Regions from separate parts of the Lacrimispora sp. genome, predicted to be linked through region 2. Evidence: a T-box and tRNA genes for the amino acid it is inferred to sense, from the RefSeq annotation. Region 2 holds a T-box; the other holds one or more tRNA genes.
The links. The T-box of region 2 lies ahead of tyrS (tyrosine--tRNA ligase). A T-box ahead of a tRNA ligase gene usually reads a tRNA of that ligase, here a tRNA-Tyr.

Region 1: it encodes a tRNA-Tyr, which carries the amino acid that the T-box ahead of tyrS (tyrosine--tRNA ligase) is inferred to sense. The anticodon was not compared.

The regions. Positions count from the first base shown of each region.
Region 1 covers NZ_JBKVXF010000005.1:20,204-29,502, reverse strand. Annotated here, with positions in the region: gene tilS (tRNA lysidine(34) synthetase TilS) at 1-889, shown strand, start outside; gene hpt (hypoxanthine phosphoribosyltransferase) at 882-1,409, shown strand; gene ftsH (ATP-dependent zinc metalloprotease FtsH) at 1,419-3,242, shown strand; gene ACLTWA_RS15755 (glycoside hydrolase family 13 protein) at 3,613-5,685, shown strand; tRNA gene ACLTWA_RS15750 (tRNA-Tyr) at 5,755-5,836, shown strand; tRNA gene ACLTWA_RS15745 (tRNA-Leu) at 5,877-5,962, shown strand; gene ACLTWA_RS15740 (methyl-accepting chemotaxis protein) at 6,222-8,216, shown strand; gene ACLTWA_RS15735 (hypothetical protein) at 8,313-8,744, shown strand; gene ACLTWA_RS15730 (desulfoferrodoxin family protein) at 8,843-9,235, opposite strand.
Region 2 covers NZ_JBKVXF010000004.1:250,907-260,205, forward strand. Annotated here, with positions in the region: gene ACLTWA_RS15175 (energy-coupling factor transporter ATPase) at 1-466, shown strand, start outside; gene ACLTWA_RS15180 (energy-coupling factor transporter ATPase) at 456-1,304, shown strand; gene ACLTWA_RS15185 (energy-coupling factor transporter transmembrane component T family protein) at 1,318-2,118, shown strand; gene truA (tRNA pseudouridine(38-40) synthase TruA) at 2,141-3,166, shown strand; gene rplM (50S ribosomal protein L13) at 3,425-3,859, shown strand; gene rpsI (30S ribosomal protein S9) at 3,888-4,280, shown strand; gene ACLTWA_RS15205 (transglutaminase domain-containing protein) at 4,418-5,446, shown strand; gene ACLTWA_RS15210 (nitroreductase family protein) at 5,644-6,204, shown strand; T-box leader at 6,316-6,568, shown strand; gene tyrS (tyrosine--tRNA ligase) at 6,693-7,904, shown strand; gene ACLTWA_RS15220 (NUDIX hydrolase) at 8,005-8,385, shown strand; gene ACLTWA_RS15225 (MATE family efflux transporter) at 8,610-9,299, opposite strand, start outside.

The DNA of each region.
Region 1 (9,299 bases), on a different contig from region 2:
GCTGCCGGTAAGCAAGGAGGAAATTCTTGCATATCTAAAGGAAAAAGGGATATCTTATTGTGAAGACTCAACCAATTCCCATACCGATTATGCCAGAAACCGGATCAGGGGGATTCTTCTTCCAAAAATCCGGGAACAGATCAATCCCAGAGCCGCAGAAAATATTATCCATGCCGGGGAAATGGCAGCAAAAGCTGATGAGTACCTGGAAAAACAGGCAGAAAACTTTTTAAAGGACTATGGCATCCGGAGAACGGATGAAACTGGTTCAGTCACTGCATATGCAGTCAGAACAGAATTTCTTTTAAAGGAAGATGACATCATAAAGACTTATGTAATCCGAACCATGATCCGGTCGGTCAGGGCGTCCATGAAAGACATTACCATGACCCATGTGGAAAGTGCCGCGGCTCTGCTGTCCGCCCCCAAAGGCAAGCAGGTGGATCTGCCGGGAGGGCTTCTTGCCGTACGGATTTCTGACTGCCTGTGGATAAAGAATAAAAATCAGAAGGAATCTGTGGATAATTCCAAAGAACGGCCCCTTCCTGAAGTTGATTTTCAAGTCTTTCCTTATAAAAAAGGTCAGGAAATTCCCAAAAACGGGTATACGAAATGGTTTGATTATGATAAAATCAAATGTGCACTCTCAGTGAGGTATCGGAAAACAGGAGATTACATGACACTGGCCGGAGGCGGTAGAAAAACCGTCAAGGCATTGATGATTGATGAAAAGGTTCCCAGGGAGGAACGTGAAAAAATCCCATTAATTGCGGATGGTTCCCATGTCCTCTGGGTCATCGGATACCGGATCAGTGAATACTATAAGATAACAGATGATACCCATACAGTAATACAAATGCAGTTAGACGGAGGAAAAGACAATGGATGATAAGATACGTGTATTGTTATCAGAGGAAAAAGTGGCAGCAAGGATTAAGGAAGTTGCAGAACAGGTCAGTAAAGATTATGAAGGAAAAAAGCTTCATCTGATCTGTATATTAAAGGGAGGCGTTTTCTTTACCTGTGAACTTTCCAAACGAATCAGCTTGCCGCTTACCATGGATTTCATGTCCGTATCCAGCTACGGGTCAGGTACCGTATCAAGCGGGATCGTAAAGATCGTGAAGGATCTTGATGACCCCATCGAGGGAAAGGATGTGCTGATCGTTGAAGATATCATCGATTCCGGCAATACCTTATCCTATTTAATTGAGGTATTAAAACAAAGAAATCCAAACAGCATTGAGCTGTGTACCCTTCTTGACAAACCGGAGCGCCGGGTGAAGACACAGGTACAGGTCAAATATACCTGTTTTACAGTACCGGATGAGTTTATCATAGGATATGGTCTTGATTACGATCAGATATACAGGAATTTGCCATATATTGGAGTTATAGAACAGCAATAAGGAGGCAGCATGTTAAAACAACAGCAACCATTTAAAGGCTTGGGATTTCTGCTCCTTCTGGTTATCATGCTTTTATTTGCCAGCAGGCTTCCCCAAAAAAGCGGAATCATCACCAACCAGGAGTTGATGCAGGCAATAGACAATGGAACCATAGCCTCGGCTACGATCAGGCAGAACGATCCGCCCCCAACCGGGAAGATTGAGATGACCATGACCGATGGCACCACAAAACAGGCCAATGTATCCGATGTGATTGGAATTCAGGACCGTTTGGACCGCAGTGGAATCACTTATACTGTGGACGCCGTCCAGAAGGAGAATTTATTCCTGACCATCACACTTCCGCTGATACTTACGGCAATGGCTATGGTATTTTTATTTATGGTCATGAATGCCAGGGCAGGAGCCGGAAGTGCCAATTCCAAGATGATGAATTTTGGCAGGAGCCGGGCACTTCTTGCCAAGGATGCCAACAAGGTGAATTTCAGCAAGGTGGCAGGTCTTGAAGAAGAGAAGGAAGAGCTTGAAGAAGTGGTGGATTTTTTAAAGAATCCACAGAAGTATACGAATGTAGGCGCCAGAATCCCAAAGGGAATCCTTCTTGTAGGACCTCCCGGAACCGGTAAGACCCTTCTTGGCAAGGCAGTGGCCGGTGAAGCCGGAGTGCCGTTTTTCTCCATATCCGGATCGGATTTTGTGGAAATGTTTGTCGGTGTAGGTGCATCCCGTGTCAGGGATCTATTTGAAGAAGGAAAGAAACATGCGCCCTGTATCATATTTATCGATGAAATCGACGCCGTAGCCCGGCGGAGAGGAACCGGTATGGGCGGAGGACATGACGAGAGAGAACAGACGTTAAACCAGCTTCTTGTAGAGATGGATGGGTTTGGTGTCAACGAAGGAATCATCGTTATGGCAGCGACCAACCGTGTGGATATTCTGGACCCGGCCATCCTTCGTCCCGGACGTTTTGACCGGAAAGTAGGCGTGGGGAGACCTGACGTAAAGGGAAGAGAAGATATTTTAAAGGTACATTCCAAGGAAAAGCCTTTGGGAGAAGATGTAGATTTAAAAAGGATCGCCCAGACCACATCAGGCTTTACGGGTGCTGATCTTGAGAATCTGATGAATGAAGCAGCCATTTATGCGGCCAGACACAGCAAGAAATTCATCAATCAGGCCGATATTGATAAAGCGTTTGTTAAGGTCGGCATCGGAGCCGAGAAAAAGAGCAAAATCATAACCGAAAAGGAAAAGAAGATCACTGCTTATCATGAAGCAGGTCACGCCATTCTTTTCCATCTTCTTCCGGACCAGGGACCGGTTCATACCATTTCCATTATTCCAACGGGAATGAGTGCTGCCGGCTATACCATGCCATTGCCGGAGAATGATCATATGTTCAACACCAGAGGAAAGATGCTGCAGGATATTATGGTGGATTTAGGCGGCAGGATCGCAGAGGAAATCATCTTCGGTGATATTACCACCGGAGCATCACAGGATATTAAGCAGGCCACAGCGCTGGCCCGCGCCATGGTGACCCAGTACGGCATGTCCGAGCAGGTGGGCATGATCAATTATGATAATGACGGTGATGAAGTCTTCATTGGACGGGATCTGGCCCATACAAAGAATTACGGCGGCCAGGTGGCCAACACCATTGACAATGAAGTAAAACGAATCATTGATGAGTGCTATGAGAAGGCAAAAGAGATCATCTTGAAACATGAAGATGTACTTCATGCCTGCTGTAAGCTGCTTATGGAAAAAGAAAAAATCGGCCAGCAGGAATTTGAAAGTCTGTTCTCTGCTCCAGCAGAAGTGATATAAGCTTCTGAAGGCTTAATGAAGATAGAAGTGCAGAGTCGGGTAAAATGTCTATGTTTTTGCCTGTGATTCTGCACTTTTTTGTAACCTGTCAAAGGGCTGGGGAAATGTGCATAAAAAATCATATTGAAAAAAATGATGTTTGTGCACACTTATTTTGCAGAGCATGGTATATTTATAAACGTAAACCCCCCCAATACATTATATAGTTTTTGCTACACCCCATAAGAAACGAAATACCTTCTCCGAAAAACGGTCAGCTACCCCGCTGACCGTTTTTTCTATCTGTTTATTGGAAAAAGGCGGGTTGTATATTTAAGATCAATCAGATAAAATAGAATTTATAGAAGCAGAGAAAGGAAATGGAGATCCTATGTGTTTTCAGTCAGAAGCGTTAAACACAGAAGCGTTATTTACCGATGAGACAGAGAATTTCCGTTTTCCGGCAGAGCCGGCGAAGGGAGAAGAAGTGCGGTTTCTTTTCCGTACGGCAAGGAATGATGCGGATTGGGTTTATTTTATAGAAAAAGGAAGTGACCGTGAGGCAGCCATGGAAAAAGCCGGATCCGATGGGCTGTTTGATTATTATGAATACAAAATAGTGGTTGGAGCTGATCCGGTTTTTTATTTCTTTCGGATAGAAAAGGGAGCAGAACGCTGGTATTACAACCGTCTGGGGCCTTGTAAGGAACCTTTGGCCTCCTGTTATTTCCGTGTGGTTCCGGGCTTTTCTGTGCCGGACTGGGCGAAGGGGGCGGTGATGTATCAGATTTTTGTGGACCGCTTTCGCAATGGAGATGAGAAAAATGATGTGACTGACCGGGAATATATCTACATCGGAAAGCCGGTTACTCATGCGGGAGACTGGAGGGAATATCCGCAGCAGATGGATGTGGGACATTTTTACGGCGGAGATCTGCAGGGGATATGGGATAAGTTTGATTATTTAAAGGCCCTCGGAGTTGACGTGATCTATTTGAACCCTGTTTTTGTCTCACCCTCCAATCATAAATATGACTGCCAGGACTATGACCATATCGATCCCCATTACGGAGTGATCGTAACGGATGGAGGCGAGGCGGTAGATCCGAAAGCCGAAGATAACCGGAATGCTGCGAAATATATGATCCGCACCACAGAAAAGGAAAATCTGGAAGCCAGCGACCTGTTTTTTGTCCGGTTTGTGGAGGAACTGCACAAAAGGGGGATGAAAGTCATTCTCGATGGAGTATTCAACCACTGCGGATCCTTTCATAAATGGCTTGATGGGGAACGGATCTATGAAATGTCGGGAAATTATGCGCCTGGGGCATATGTGTCAGAGAACAGCCCCTACCGCTCCTTTTTTAAATTTTCCGACGGCCGGGGCTGGCCTTATAATGATTCCTACGAAGGCTGGTGGGGCCATTCGACCCTTCCAAAGCTTAATTATGAAGAATCCCCGGCCTTATATGAGGATGTTCTTCGTATTGCAGGAAAATGGGTGTCTGCGCCTTATCATGCAGATGGCTGGAGGCTTGATGTGGCAGCGGATTTAGGCCACAGCAGCCAGTATAACCATGACTTTTGGAGAGCCTTTCGAAAAACGGTAAAAGAGGCGAATCCAGAGGCTCTTATTCTGGCAGAGCATTATGGAGATCCGTCTGCCTGGCTGAATGGAGATCAGTGGGATACGGTCATGAACTATGATGCCTTTATGGAGCCGGTCAGCTGGTTTTTGACCGGAATGGAAAAGCACAGCGATGAAAGCAGTCCGGCTCTGTTTGGAGACGGAGAACGTTTTTTTAAGTCCATGAACGAACACATGAGCCGCATGATGACCGGTTCCCTTTTTGCTGCGATGAATGAATTATCAAACCATGACCATTCCCGTTTTCTTACCAGAACCAACAGAAAAGTGGGGCGGTCGTCTACCCTGGGACCGGAAGCTGCCTCTGAGGACATCCATTATGGAATCTTTCGGGAAGGTGTCATGATCCAGATGACCTGGCCGGGGGCGCCCACCATTTATTACGGTGATGAAGCCGGTGTATGCGGCTTTACGGATCCTGATAACCGGAGAACCTATCCCTGGGGCGATGAAAACTTTGAACTCATTGAATTCCACCGGTATATGACTGCCCTTCATCACCGGCTGCCTGCGCTCCGGCTGGGGTCCTTAAAGCAGCTTTTGGCTGAAAAGCACCTGATTTCCTATGGGAGGTTTTATAAAGACAGTATCTGTGCCGTTGCGGTGAATCACTGTCAGGGAGAACGAGATGTGGAAATACCGGTATGGCAGCTGGGGGTAAGGGACGGGGAGACGATGACAAGGCATATGTTTACCTTTGGCAGCGGCTACAATGCAGGAGAAGTTCCCTATGAAGTAAATGACGGCCGGATAACCGTTCGGATGCCGGAAACGAGTGCGGTTCTGCTGTCCGCAGATCGGATTGAAAAGTTATAAATTTTGCAAAAAACCCTTGATTTTTGCTTGTCCGTATGATAAAATAACAGACGCTTGTTAATAAAGCATGGGCGGATTCCCGAGTGGCCAAAGGGGGCAGACTGTAAATCTGTTATCGACGATTTCGAAGGTTCGAATCCTTCTCCGCCCACTCCATATAACGGCAGGTGACTGCGATTATATATGAGAATGCCGGCGTGGCGGAACTGGCAGACGCACAGGACTTAAAATCCTGCGGGACTTACCTCCCGTACCGGTTCGATTCCGGTCGCCGGCATTTAGGGTGAAGATATCTATCATTATTTGATGGGTATCTTTTTTTGTTGGAATGACAGCGCATAGGCACCATGGCCCAGCCTGAAAAACTGTATGCATGACTGTAAAAATTGTGTAAATTGTGAGTAAAGTTTGAAAAACTGCTGTAAAAAGATGGTAAATACGCTATAACTATCTGAAAACGGTCCGATATACAGATTGGATCCTTATGATCTTTAGGGATTTTAAAGCACAAATCATATATTGGAGGTTCGTAAAAGATGAGCAGACGCCGAACGGGAATTAAAAAGGAATTGGTCATGTTTACCATAAGCTGTATTACCTGCATTGTATTTTTACTGTCTGTAAGCTCCATTTATCTTATCTATGATACGGCTCATAAATCACTGGCTATGAGTCTTGAGGAAACGTCGGAACTGGTTTCAGAAAAAATCACGCAGCAGTTAAAGGAGTATTCTATCATAGCGGAGTCCATCGCGCTGTATGAGAAAGGAAATGCAGAACGGGGAGGTAACATCGGCATTTTCCTGAACATTTCCAGCTCCCAATACGGGCTGAATAAGATCGACATTATTTCCTCTGATGGAAAATCCGTTGCGAACGGGAAAGCCTATGATGATAATATTGCATACCAGCAGGCAAAAAGCGGGACTCCGTTCTTATCAGATCCGATCATTGGAAAGGATTCTGTCTCCTTTCAGTATGCCTATCCATTTGGGGACATTGTGGTGATTCTTGAATTTCCTTACTCTGTGTTTGAAAACATCATTGCTGATGCAAAGCTGGGAACTACGGGAAGTACTTACATATTGGACCGCAATGGAGCAAAGGTGGCAAGCGATGACTTTGCTCTTGTGATGGCAAAACAAAACAGCGTGGAAGATGCAAAAACAAATCCGAAGACATACGGTGAGATTGCGGAACTTGAAACGGCGATGATTCAGGGAGAAACTGGTTTTCGCTTTTATGAGGAAGGCGGAAAAAAGAAAATCGGTTCCTTTACGCCCATCAAAGGCACCAACGGCTGGTCGGTCAATGTAACGGCTCTTCAATCGGAATTTATGTCCGGAATAAAAGTGTCTGTAGTCAGTGCGATTGTTCTGGGACTTCTTTCTCTTGTATTTGGTGTTCTTGCGGTTTTAAGAATTATAAACCGGATTACCAGACCCATTGGAAATGTAGTAGATTCTCTTAAACGGCTTTCCGGCGGAGATCTGAATATGGAACTGACCATTGAAAGAAATGATGAGATCGGGAGTATCGCAGAAAAGATCAATGAGATGGCTTTTAAATATAAGGAGATCATTCAGGATATCTCCTGTTACCTGCAGGAGGTTTCTTACGGAAACCTGGCAGTTCAAAGCAGATGTGAATATCCGGGAGAGTTTAACAGCATCCGGACGACCATGGAATCCATTTCCCTGCGTTTGAGTGAGACTCTTAAAAGTGTTCAGCTGACAGCAGAAGAGGTCAACAGCGGAGCAGAACAGGTAAACGGTGCTTCCCAGGCCCTTGCTTCGGGAAGCGAAGAACAGGCAGTTGCAGTTGAGGAACTGAATTCTTCCATACAGGCAGTATACCTGCAGGCGGAAAAAAACGTGGAATATGTGCGCATGGCCTCCGCTTATACCAGCCAGTCCGGGAAGAAAGTTGATGCGGGCAACCAGCACATGGAAAGTCTTCAGGCGGCAATCGATGAGGTGAGCTTATCTTCCCAAAAGATATCCAACATTACTAAGATCATTGAAGACATCGCGTTCCAGACCAATATCCTGGCCTTAAATGCTGCCGTGGAAGCAGCCAGGGCGGGTGGCTTTGGTAAGGGGTTTGCTGTTGTAGCCGGAGAGGTCAGGAACCTGGCGGAAAAGTCCGCAGAGGCGGCAAAACAGACGTCTGAGCTGATTGAACAATCCGTAAAGGCAGTTTCAGAAGGTAAGAGACTGACTGGGGAAACCGGACGAGTCTTTCAGGAAATTGCAGGACAGTCCGTTCAGGTGGAACAGGCCATGAAGGAGGTAGAGGCTTCCTCCATGGAGCAGGTGCGGGCCATCGATCAGATCAATCAGGGCTTATCCCAGGTCTCTGCAGTTATTCAGGCCAATGCAGCCACGGCCGAGGAAAGCTCCTCTGCCGGGGAAAAGCTGGAAGAACAGGCGCGCATCCTGCAGATGGAGGTTGAAAAGTTTAAGCTTTGCAATGGACCGGTTGAAGAAGAGACGGAGGAGACAGAAGAAACTGATCAGGAGTTAGAATGAGACGGGTTCCTTTTTGTATTTTGTATTCTGAGTTATTTTTATTATAAATTCCCGGTTTTTAACTCATACTAACAAAAAATGAAAAGAGGGAAATCTATGAACGCAGATGCCGAATTACTGGATTTCATTTATCAGAATTCTGAGATGGGTGTAAAAACCGTGAAACAGCTTTTATCCATGACAGATAATAAACCCTTTCAGGAGCATTTAGATGCAGAACTTAAGGAATATAGTCAGGTTCATGAAAAAGCAAGGGAGCTATTAAACCTACATGGACGAAAGGCAAAGGATGCCGGGGCATTGGAAACGATGATGGCCTATCTGGCCATTGACATGAAGACTCTTAAGGATAAGTCTGTTTCTCATATGGCAGAGATGCTGATTCAGGGAGGAACCATGGGGATCATTGACTGCAACAAGCGGATCCGGCAGTATGAAGGAGAAGCAGATAAGGACATTCTTGCGCTTATGAAGGAGCTGCTGAAAGTGGAAGAGGATCATATAGAACGCCTAAAGAAGATGCTTTGACCGCCTGTTCAGGGAAGGGCGCAAAATTACAGGGGAAAAAAGGAGCTTATGCATCACAGAGAAAATTAAAATTCTCTTGAAGCATAAACTCCTTTTTCTTAAGCCTCTGTTTTCCAGAATCCGTGAAGATTGCAGTAAGCATAAGCGGTTTGGGGAGAATCGCCTTCCTCTAGAGTGAAATGGGCAACCGGTTCGCAGCCATCGCCTGAATTCACCCTCATCACACAGCCGGCAGCCGTATAAAGGCATACCCAGGTGATGCTGTGTTCTTCGGACATAGGGTGGAATACACTTCCCACTTTTACGGTTACGTGATTTCCGTCGGTTTCTATGACAGGAGCATGTTTTTCGGCTGCCCCGTCAGAGGTGTTTGGCTCAAGAATGTCAAATGGTTTTAAGCTGTCTGGGATTGCGGCATTCGGGGTCCCTAAAATGGCTTCCAGAATGATGTTGCGGTTTTGGTCTGTCATAAATACAGGTTCGTTTTTCATGAGGCTCCTCCAATCTTGTTGATATCATTTATCAGAATTCCCAAATAGAGGCAGAAACATAACA
Region 2 (9,299 bases):
GCTATCCGGCGGACAAAAGCAGAGAGTGGCCATTGCCGGAGTTATGGCCATGCGCCCACAGTGCATCGTGTTGGATGAACCGACTGCCATGCTGGACCCCAATGGGCGCAGGGAAGTGGTAAGAACTGTCCGGGAATTAAATAAGAAAGAAGGCATTACCGTACTTTTGATCACTCACTATATGGAAGAGGTGACGGAGGCGGACAGGGTAATCGTCATGGACCAAGGAAAGGTAGTCATGGACGGAACACCAAAGGAGATATTCTCCAGGGTAGAGGAGCTAAAAACCTACCGCCTTGATGTTCCCCAGGTGACGGAGCTGGCCTATGAGCTTCAAAAAGGCGGTGTGGACCTGCCGGACGGAATATTGACACTGGAGGAATTGATGGATAACCTTCTTCCAAAGTTTGCCGGGCGTTATCCGGTCAAAACAAATCCGGAGAATGGAGAAAGCCATGGGAATTAGAACAGAGCATTTGAATTATATATACGGGCAGGGCACAGCCTTTGAACAGCCTGCCCTAAAGGACATAAATCTGGAAATAAAAGACGGAGAGTTTATAGGACTCATCGGACATACCGGTTCGGGTAAATCCACGCTGATCCAGCATTTGAACGGCTTGATCCGGGCAACTGATGGCGCTATCTATTATAATGGAAAGAATATTTATGAAAATGGATATGACATGCGGTCTTTGAGAAATCACGTTGGCCTTGTGTTTCAGTATCCGGAGCATCAGCTTTTTGAAATCGATGTATTTACCGATGTCTGTTTCGGACCGAAGAACCAGAAGCTTACAAAGGAAGAAATTGAGAGCCGTGCGAAAGACGCATTAACCATGGTAGGACTTGATGAAAGCTATTACAAACGGTCGCCCTTTGAACTTTCCGGAGGGCAAAAGCGCAGAGTTGCCATCGCCGGAGTTCTGGCAATGAGACCGGAGGTACTTATTCTTGATGAACCGACAGCCGGTCTGGACCCCAAAGGCAGAGATGAGATTCTGGATCAGATAAAAAGGCTTCATAAGGAGCAGCATATGACCATCATTCTTGTATCTCACAGCATGGAGGACATTGCCCGGTATGTGGACCGCATCCTGGTCATGAACCACGGGGAAAAAGTGTTTGATGATACGCCAAAGGAAGTATTCAAGCATTATAAGGAATTGGAAGCCATTGGCCTTGCAGCCCCTCAGATCACTTATGTGGTCCACACTCTGAAAGAACAGGGCGTTCCTATTGACAGCAATATTACAACCGTTGAAGAAGCCAGAGACGAGATTTTAAGGCTTCTTGAAAAATAGATCAGGAGATACTATGTTAAAAGACATTACATTGGGACAGTATTATCCAGTGGATTCCATTCTTCACAGGCTGGATCCAAGGACAAAGCTGTTTGGGACTATGGTTTTTATCATATCCCTTTTTATTGTAAATAACATCTGGGCGTATTTGCTCGCAACCCTGTTTCTGGCAGCAGCAATCCGGTTAAGCCATGTGCCTTTTTCTTTTATGGTCCGTGGTTTAAAGGCAATCGTATTTCTTTTGCTGATCAGCGTCAGCTTTAACCTGTTTCTGACGCCGGGAGAAGAAATCTTTCGCATAGGGTTCCTTAAGGTAACAAAAGAAGGAATCCGGATCGCAGCTTTTATGGGGGTCCGTCTTGTCTATCTGGTGGTAGGGTCCTCCATCATGACCTTGACCACCACCCCCAACCAGCTGACAGATGGATTGGAGAAAAGCCTGAAGTTCTTAAACCATATCGGTGTTCCGGTCCATGAGGTATCCATGATGATGTCCATTGCACTCCGTTTCATTCCCATTCTTGTAGAAGAAACGGATAAGATCATGAAGGCACAGATGGCACGAGGCGCGGATTTTGAAACGGGAAATCTGATTCAAAAAGCAAAAAACATGATTCCTCTTCTGGTTCCCCTTTTTATTTCTGCTTTCCGGCGGGCCACGGATCTTGCCATGGCAATGGAAGCCAGATGTTACCGGGGCGGAGAAGGAAGGACAAAAATGAAACCTCTCCGCTATGGAAGAAGAGACGGGATCACCTATCTGGTTTATTTTCTGTATATTGCGGTTATCGCAGGACTTCGGGTGATGGGATAAATTTCCGCAAAAAGGAGAAGATATGAAACGGGTAAAGATGATCGTGGCCTATGACGGCACCAATTACTGCGGATGGCAGATCCAGAATAATGGAATTACCATTGAAGAAGTACTTAATAAGACCCTTACGGATTTATTGAAGGAGCCGGTAACTGTTATCGGTGCCAGCAGGACTGATTCCGGTGTTCATTCGGAGGGCAATGTAGCGGTCTTTGATACAGAAAACAGAATGCCGGCCGATAAAATCTGTTTTGCCTTGAATCAGAGACTGCCGGAGGATATCCGGGTGCTCCATTCAGAAGAAGTGGCCCCGGATTATCATCCCAGAAAACAAAACTGTGTAAAAACATACGAATATAAAATCATGAACCGGAAAATTGAAGTTCCCACCATGCGTCTTTACAGCCATTTCTGTTATTATCCTCTGGATGTGGATAAGATGCGGGAGGGCGGTGCCTATCTGGTGGGAGAACATGATTTTAAAAGCTTCTGTACTGCCAGAGGCCAGGCGGAAGATACCGTCAGGACAATTTACAGCCTGGACATTGAAAAGACCGGGGATCTGATTATTATACGTGTCAGGGGAAGCGGCTTTTTATACAACATGGTGCGGATCATAGCCGGCACACTTATGAAGGTTGGTATGGGCGTTTATCCGCCTTCCCATGTGGAAGAAATCCTTGATGCGAGGGAGAGGAATGCAGCAGGGCCAAAAGCTGCTGCCAAAGGTCTTACCTTAATCCGTCTGGATTATGAAAAAGAGCTTGAAAAAGAGATCCATGGGGAGAATAAGAAATGGAGTTACACTCTTTGTCAGGACCGTATTATTTCTGAAGGAAATGCCTGGCTTACCATTCACCGGTGCGACGAAGAGGATTTTGAGCGGCTCTTGATCCGCGTGGTCCATCAGGCAGTGAGAAATGGAGCCCGGAAGGTTTTTGTCAGGGATGAAGAAAAGGCCGGAAGGATTGTTTTGGGAAAGCCTTATGGATTTTATGTTTTCAGAATCGATGATGAAAATGAGTTATGGTATGTTACGCAAAAATGAGCAGGAAAACCTTGATTTTATCGGGAAAAAAGGTTGACACATCCGGCTCAATGTAATATAATGTATAACTGTGACGTTAGACGAAAATGTTCAACCAAGCCCCGGAATGAGCATTTTGCAATACAACTTATTTTAGAAGTTGTATTTTAACTTCTAATTGAAAGGTGCTCAGTTTCGGCACTGTTCATCTGATTATGAAAACATGTTTTTATAATCAAGTTATGATTTATAACACCAGAATAAACAGGAGGTTGTCCAATGAAGACTTTTATGGCTAGTCCAGCAACAATTGAGAGAAAATGGTACGTCGTTGACGCTACAGGATATACATTAGGACGTTTGGCATCAGAAGTAGCAAAAGTAATTAGAGGTAAGAATAAGCCGATCTACACACCACATATGGATTGTGGTGATTATGTAATCGTTGTAAATGCAGATAAGATTTCTGTAACAGGTAAGAAGTTAGATCAGAAGATCTACTACAATCACTCCGAATATGTTGGTGGTATGAAAGAAACAACATTAAGAGAAATGATGGCTAAGAAACCTGAGAGAGTTATTGAATTAGCAGTTAAGGGTATGCTTCCTAAGGGACCTTTAGGCAGAAGCATGATTACAAAACTTCATGTATTTGCAGGTGCAGAGCATGATCATGCTGCTCAGAAACCAGAAGTTTTAGAGTTTAAATTTTAATCAGAGGTGCTGAAAGGAGGAAGTTATCATGGCTAATTCAAAATTTTATGGAACAGGCAGAAGAAAAAAATCTATCGCTAGAGTATATTTAGTACCAGGTACAGGTAAGATTACAATCAATAAGAGAGATATCGACCAGTACTTAGGTCTTGAAGTATTAAAGGTTGTTGTTCGTCAGCCGCTGGTTGCTACAGAGACAGCTGATAAGTTCGATGTTTTGGTAAACGTTCACGGTGGTGGATTTACCGGACAGGCTGGTGCAATCAGACACGGTATCTCAAGAGCTTTGCTTCAGGCAGATGCAGACTATCGTCCAATTCTTAAGAAAGCAGGTTTCTTAACAAGAGATCCAAGAATGAAAGAAAGAAAGAAATACGGCTTAAAGGCTGCTCGTCGTGCACCACAGTTCTCAAAGAGATAATCATTCTCTTACGAGAACATTACCAACAAAATATACGCCTTATGGCGATCAGAACCTCCCAAGACGATGCGAATACAATTCGTGTTCGTCTGGGAGGTTTTTGTATTACAAAATAAAGAAATGGCAGATGAGGGAAAATGGAACCATATTATTATAGTCAGATGAATAAACAGCAGCAAAGGATTTATCAGGTGGTCAAGAGCGGTCTGGAGTCGCTTTCACAAAGCTTTGATGTTCCGAGAATCGATGGAACAGAGCTGAGTGATATTTTTCACAGATTGAGATTGGATTGTCCGGAGATATTTTATGCTCCCACGTTTCGTTATTCTTTTTATGAAGATTCTACGCTATTAAAGATAAAGCCGGTATATTTATTTGAAAAGAATAAGATCAGAGAGCATCAGCTGGCAATGAAAGCCAGGGTAGAAAAACTTGTCAGGGTGGTGATGGATAAAAATGACTGGGAGAAGGAACAATATATTCATGATTTCATCTGTGAAAATGTGACTTACGATAAGCTGAAAAAGCAATATTCCCATGAAATTATAGGTCCATTGGGGCAGGGAGTGGGAGTGTGCGAAGGAATTGCAAAGTCTGTAAAGGTGCTTTGTGATCAATTGTCGATTCCCTGTATCGTTGTTATTTCCGAAAATAATCCGGAGAAGAACATCAAATACCGTCATGCATGGAATGTGATTCAAATTGAGGGGGTATGGTATCACCTGGATGCTACGTTTGATAATTCATTAGGAAAAAAAGAAGTGAGATATGATTATTTTAATCTGGGTGATAAAAGTATTTTTAAGGATCACGAGCCTTTGATATACAGCGCTCCTGGGTGCGGTGAGGATCAGCGTTTTTATTATAAAGAGAAAAAGCTTTCTTTCACCAAGAAGGAAGACGTGGAAAAGCGCTGCAAACAGGCAGTGAAAAAAGGAAAGGTTCTGACCTTCCACTGGAGAGGAGGTTTTCTTACAAAAGCGGTCATAGAGGAATTGCTTCAAATCATAGCCGGGGTTTCCAGGGAAAAAGATATGCGCAGTCAGGTTTCTATCAACTGGCAGCAGGCAGTCATTCGTGTGAAATTCATTCCAAAACAGATGGAAAGTTCCGTCAAGATGGAAGATGCGTATGAAGAGGAAAATGATGCTGTACCAGTATCATAGATATATTTAATCGTTTTTTTAAATTTAGTTTATAAAAATATAATTGGACAAAATGAAAATGGAGTAATATACTTATACGAGTAAATGAATCATAAATACTGTTTTAGTAGAAAATAATTGGATAGATTTATGAAAAAGAGTATTTGCAGGTTTAAAAACAATAAAAAAAAGAATGATCGTTGATAAGGAGAAAATGAATGAACGAAGTGATTCAGAATATTTTGACAAGAAGAAGTGTAAGAACCTATCAGGAAAAACAGATCTCTGATGATGATTTAAATGCAATATTAGAAGCTGCAAAATTTGCTCCCAGCGGTATGGGCAAGCAGAGCTGGCATTTTACAGCGGTGCAGAATAAAGAGATCATGGATAAGCTTGTTTCCGCTGTGAAGGAAGCACTTCAGAGTTCAGAGGTTGAGCAATTAAAAAAGATGGGCAATAATCCTGCATTTAATCCTTTTTATCATGCTCCTACTATAATTCTTACGGCTTATGACCGAAATGCTCAGACAGGGGTGTCAGATTGTGCCGTTGCGCTTCAGAATATGTTCCTGGCGGCTCATTCCCTGAATATTGGTTCCTGCTGGATTCATATATTAGCCATCACCGGTAATGATCCTAAGGTAAGAAGTATTCTTACTGAGTTAGGGATTCCGGAAGATTATGACTTATCTGGCACTGCAGCATTGGGCTATAACAGCAAGGAGGCTCCGAAAGCGGCTCCCAGAAAAGAAGGCACTGTTACCATTATAAAATAATGCTTGATGGAAACTAAAAATTTCATATTGACGTTCATACCATAATGTGATAACATACCACTTAATTAAATATTTGCACTGCAAAGGATTGCCATGCAATCCGGAGTATAAGAAAAGGCTATGAAAAGAAAGAGTAGCATTTTCAATTCCAAACAGAAAGATGCCGGTTGATGAGAGGCTCGTGGATAGGAAATGTGAATACGTCTTGGAGCTGCGCACCAAAACTTTATAAGGAGTAGGCTGCGACGGAAAGCACACCGTGATCAAGTGCAGGGGTATCGCAAAAGCCGTACCCAATGAGGTAGACAGTGTGAACTGTCTATGAACTTAAGGTGGTAACACGAGACCAACTCTCGTCCTTTTGGAAACATCAGGGCGGGAGTTTTTTTATTATGCAGGCTTATTGTTAAAAATATCTCGACTCTTTGTTTTTTATTTCTTATAGACTCTGCAAATATTTATAAATATACGAACAGGAGATGTTGAGGATGGTTACACCAAAGGAGCAAATAAAAATTATATGCAAGGGAGTTCACCAGTGTATCAGTGAAGAAGAACTGCTTGCAAAACTGGAACGGTCTTACAGCCAGAACAAACCTCTTACCATTAAGCTGGGGCTGGACCCATCTGCACCGGATATTCACCTTGGGCATGGTGTTGTTTTGAGAAAGATCAGGCAAATGCAGGAGCTTGGACATGAGGCGGTCATTGTGATCGGAGATTTTACGGGAAGGATCGGAGACCCTACCGGAAGGTCAAAAGGAAGAAGACCGTTGACGGAGGAACAGGTGAAACAAAATGCACTTACCTATAGAAAACAGATTTTTAAAATTCTGGATCCGGAGAAAACTGTTGTGAGATTTAACAGTGAATGGCTTTCAACGCTTCATTTTGAAGAGGTGATCAGGCTGGCGGCTTCTGCCACGGTTGCAAGAATGCTGGAGCGGGACGAATTTAAAAAGCGGTTTCATCAAGGGATATCCATTGGAATTCATGAGTTTTTTTATCCTCTGATGCAGGCATATGATTCGGTGGAATTACATGCGGATCTGGAGCTTGGCGGAACGGATCAGATTTTTAATATCCTTATGGGAAGAACCCTCCAGAAATCCAGAGGGCAGGAGCCCCAGGCGGCTTTATTTATGCCCATTCTTGAAGGCCTTGACGGTGTGGAGAAAATGAGCAAAAGCCTTCAAAATCACATCGGGATCGATGAGCCGGCAGAATTAATGTTTAAAAAGGTTATGGAAGTGCCGGATCATTTGATCATCAGATACTATGAACTGGCAACGGATGTTCATCCGGATGAGATCAGGACGATCAAATCGGAGCTTATGGCAGGAAAAAATCCCAGAGATATAAAATTCGGGCTGGCAAAGATCATTACAGGACTGTACCATCCGGAGTCTGAGGTTCAAAAGGCAGTTTCTTACTATGAAGCGGCTTTCAGCAGAAAGACGGTTCCCGATGAGGTTCCCATACTCCTTTTGGCAATCGGAAAAGAAACGGTGAATGATACCATTCCTCAGTTGGCTGCAATGGGATTGGTAAAAAGCAGAAGTGAGTTTTTGCGTCTTATGAAGCAGGGCGGGATTAGGCTCAATGGGGAAACGATTAAAGAAGAGGATCTAGATACCGTATTGTTTCATTCAGATGTTTTGAAGATTGGGAAAAAGGTGTTTGTGAGAATCAATAAATAGGAGCGCGTGAGACTGGAAGGTCTTAAGGAAGGAGACGGTCATGTTTACAGAAGTCAGATTTTAGGAGGAAGCTGCAGATGATAAACTTCACTTTGCAGTAATCATAAGCCGGTTTCAAGGCAAGTGGGTTTTGTGTAAGCATAAAGAACGAAATACTTTAGAAGTACCGGGGGGACATCGGGAGCCCGGGGAGGAGATATCTTATACGGCAAAACGGGAATTGCAGGAAGAAACAGGCGCCATAGATTTTAAACTGCAGCCTGTTTGTGCTTATTCTGTAACGGAAAAAGCCATTTCAGGAGAGGAAGATGGGGAGGAAAGATTTGGAATGCTCTATTATGCAGAGATTTGGTCATTTGAAAAGGAACTCCATCGTGAAATAGAGAGAATATATATTATGGAGGATTTGCCTGAGAACTGGACGTATCCGTCCGTTCAGCAGGAGCTTATGAAAAAGGCGGAAGCATTGGGATATATCTGATGATGGAGAGCATGGGGGCGGACAGCAAGCGATTGTAACGATTGGGTCAGGTCCGCCAGACATATGTGACATTTACGGAAAATGCCGGCGGGTCCTGACGCTTTTCTCAATCATAATTTACGCGAAACTTTATGTATAGCCGCAAATCCGGGACGATATTCGGTTATTAGGATTATCCCATGGCTCTGTACCACACAACTTATAAAATGATAGTATTGGAAAAATCACGAATTACGCTTTAATTTTCTCACTTCGACTACACAAAATAGAATTGATAATAAAAATGCTGCACCGTCAGCAATTGGCTGGCCATACCATATTCCCTTATTACCAAGCAGCTTTGCCATAATATAAATCAAGGGGATACCAAATAAGATATAGCGGCACACTCCAAGAATGGTAGAAAGCCCTACCTTTTCAACCGCCTGGAAATAGCCTGACATAACATTAGCGGTTAGACCAAGTCCGCTTCCAATCAGTATGATCTTCGCATACTTTGCGGAGATATCCAAAAGTTCAGAGGAATCGCCAAGGAATAAAAAGCATATCTGTTTTGAAAATACAAAGAAGATGATAGCTATTGCATATATAACAATCAGGTTTGCTGTAACAGAAACCTTAATCAGTTTTGCAACTCTATGAAACAGTTTTGCGCCGATATTATAGCTGGCAATTGGCTGCATTCCTCCTATAGTCGCCTGTGTTATCATTACTAGAATATAAATAATATACCCATTGATTACTGCAAAAGCTGCAATATCTGTACTGCTTCCATATTTTCTAAAGAAGTTATTTAGTACAATTGAGAATACTGTACTGGAGGACTGAATCAAAAGATAAGGGAATCCTACTTTGCATATTGCTCCAATTATTTTCATATCTAGTTTCCAGTCTTCTTTTTTTACCTTGAAAAT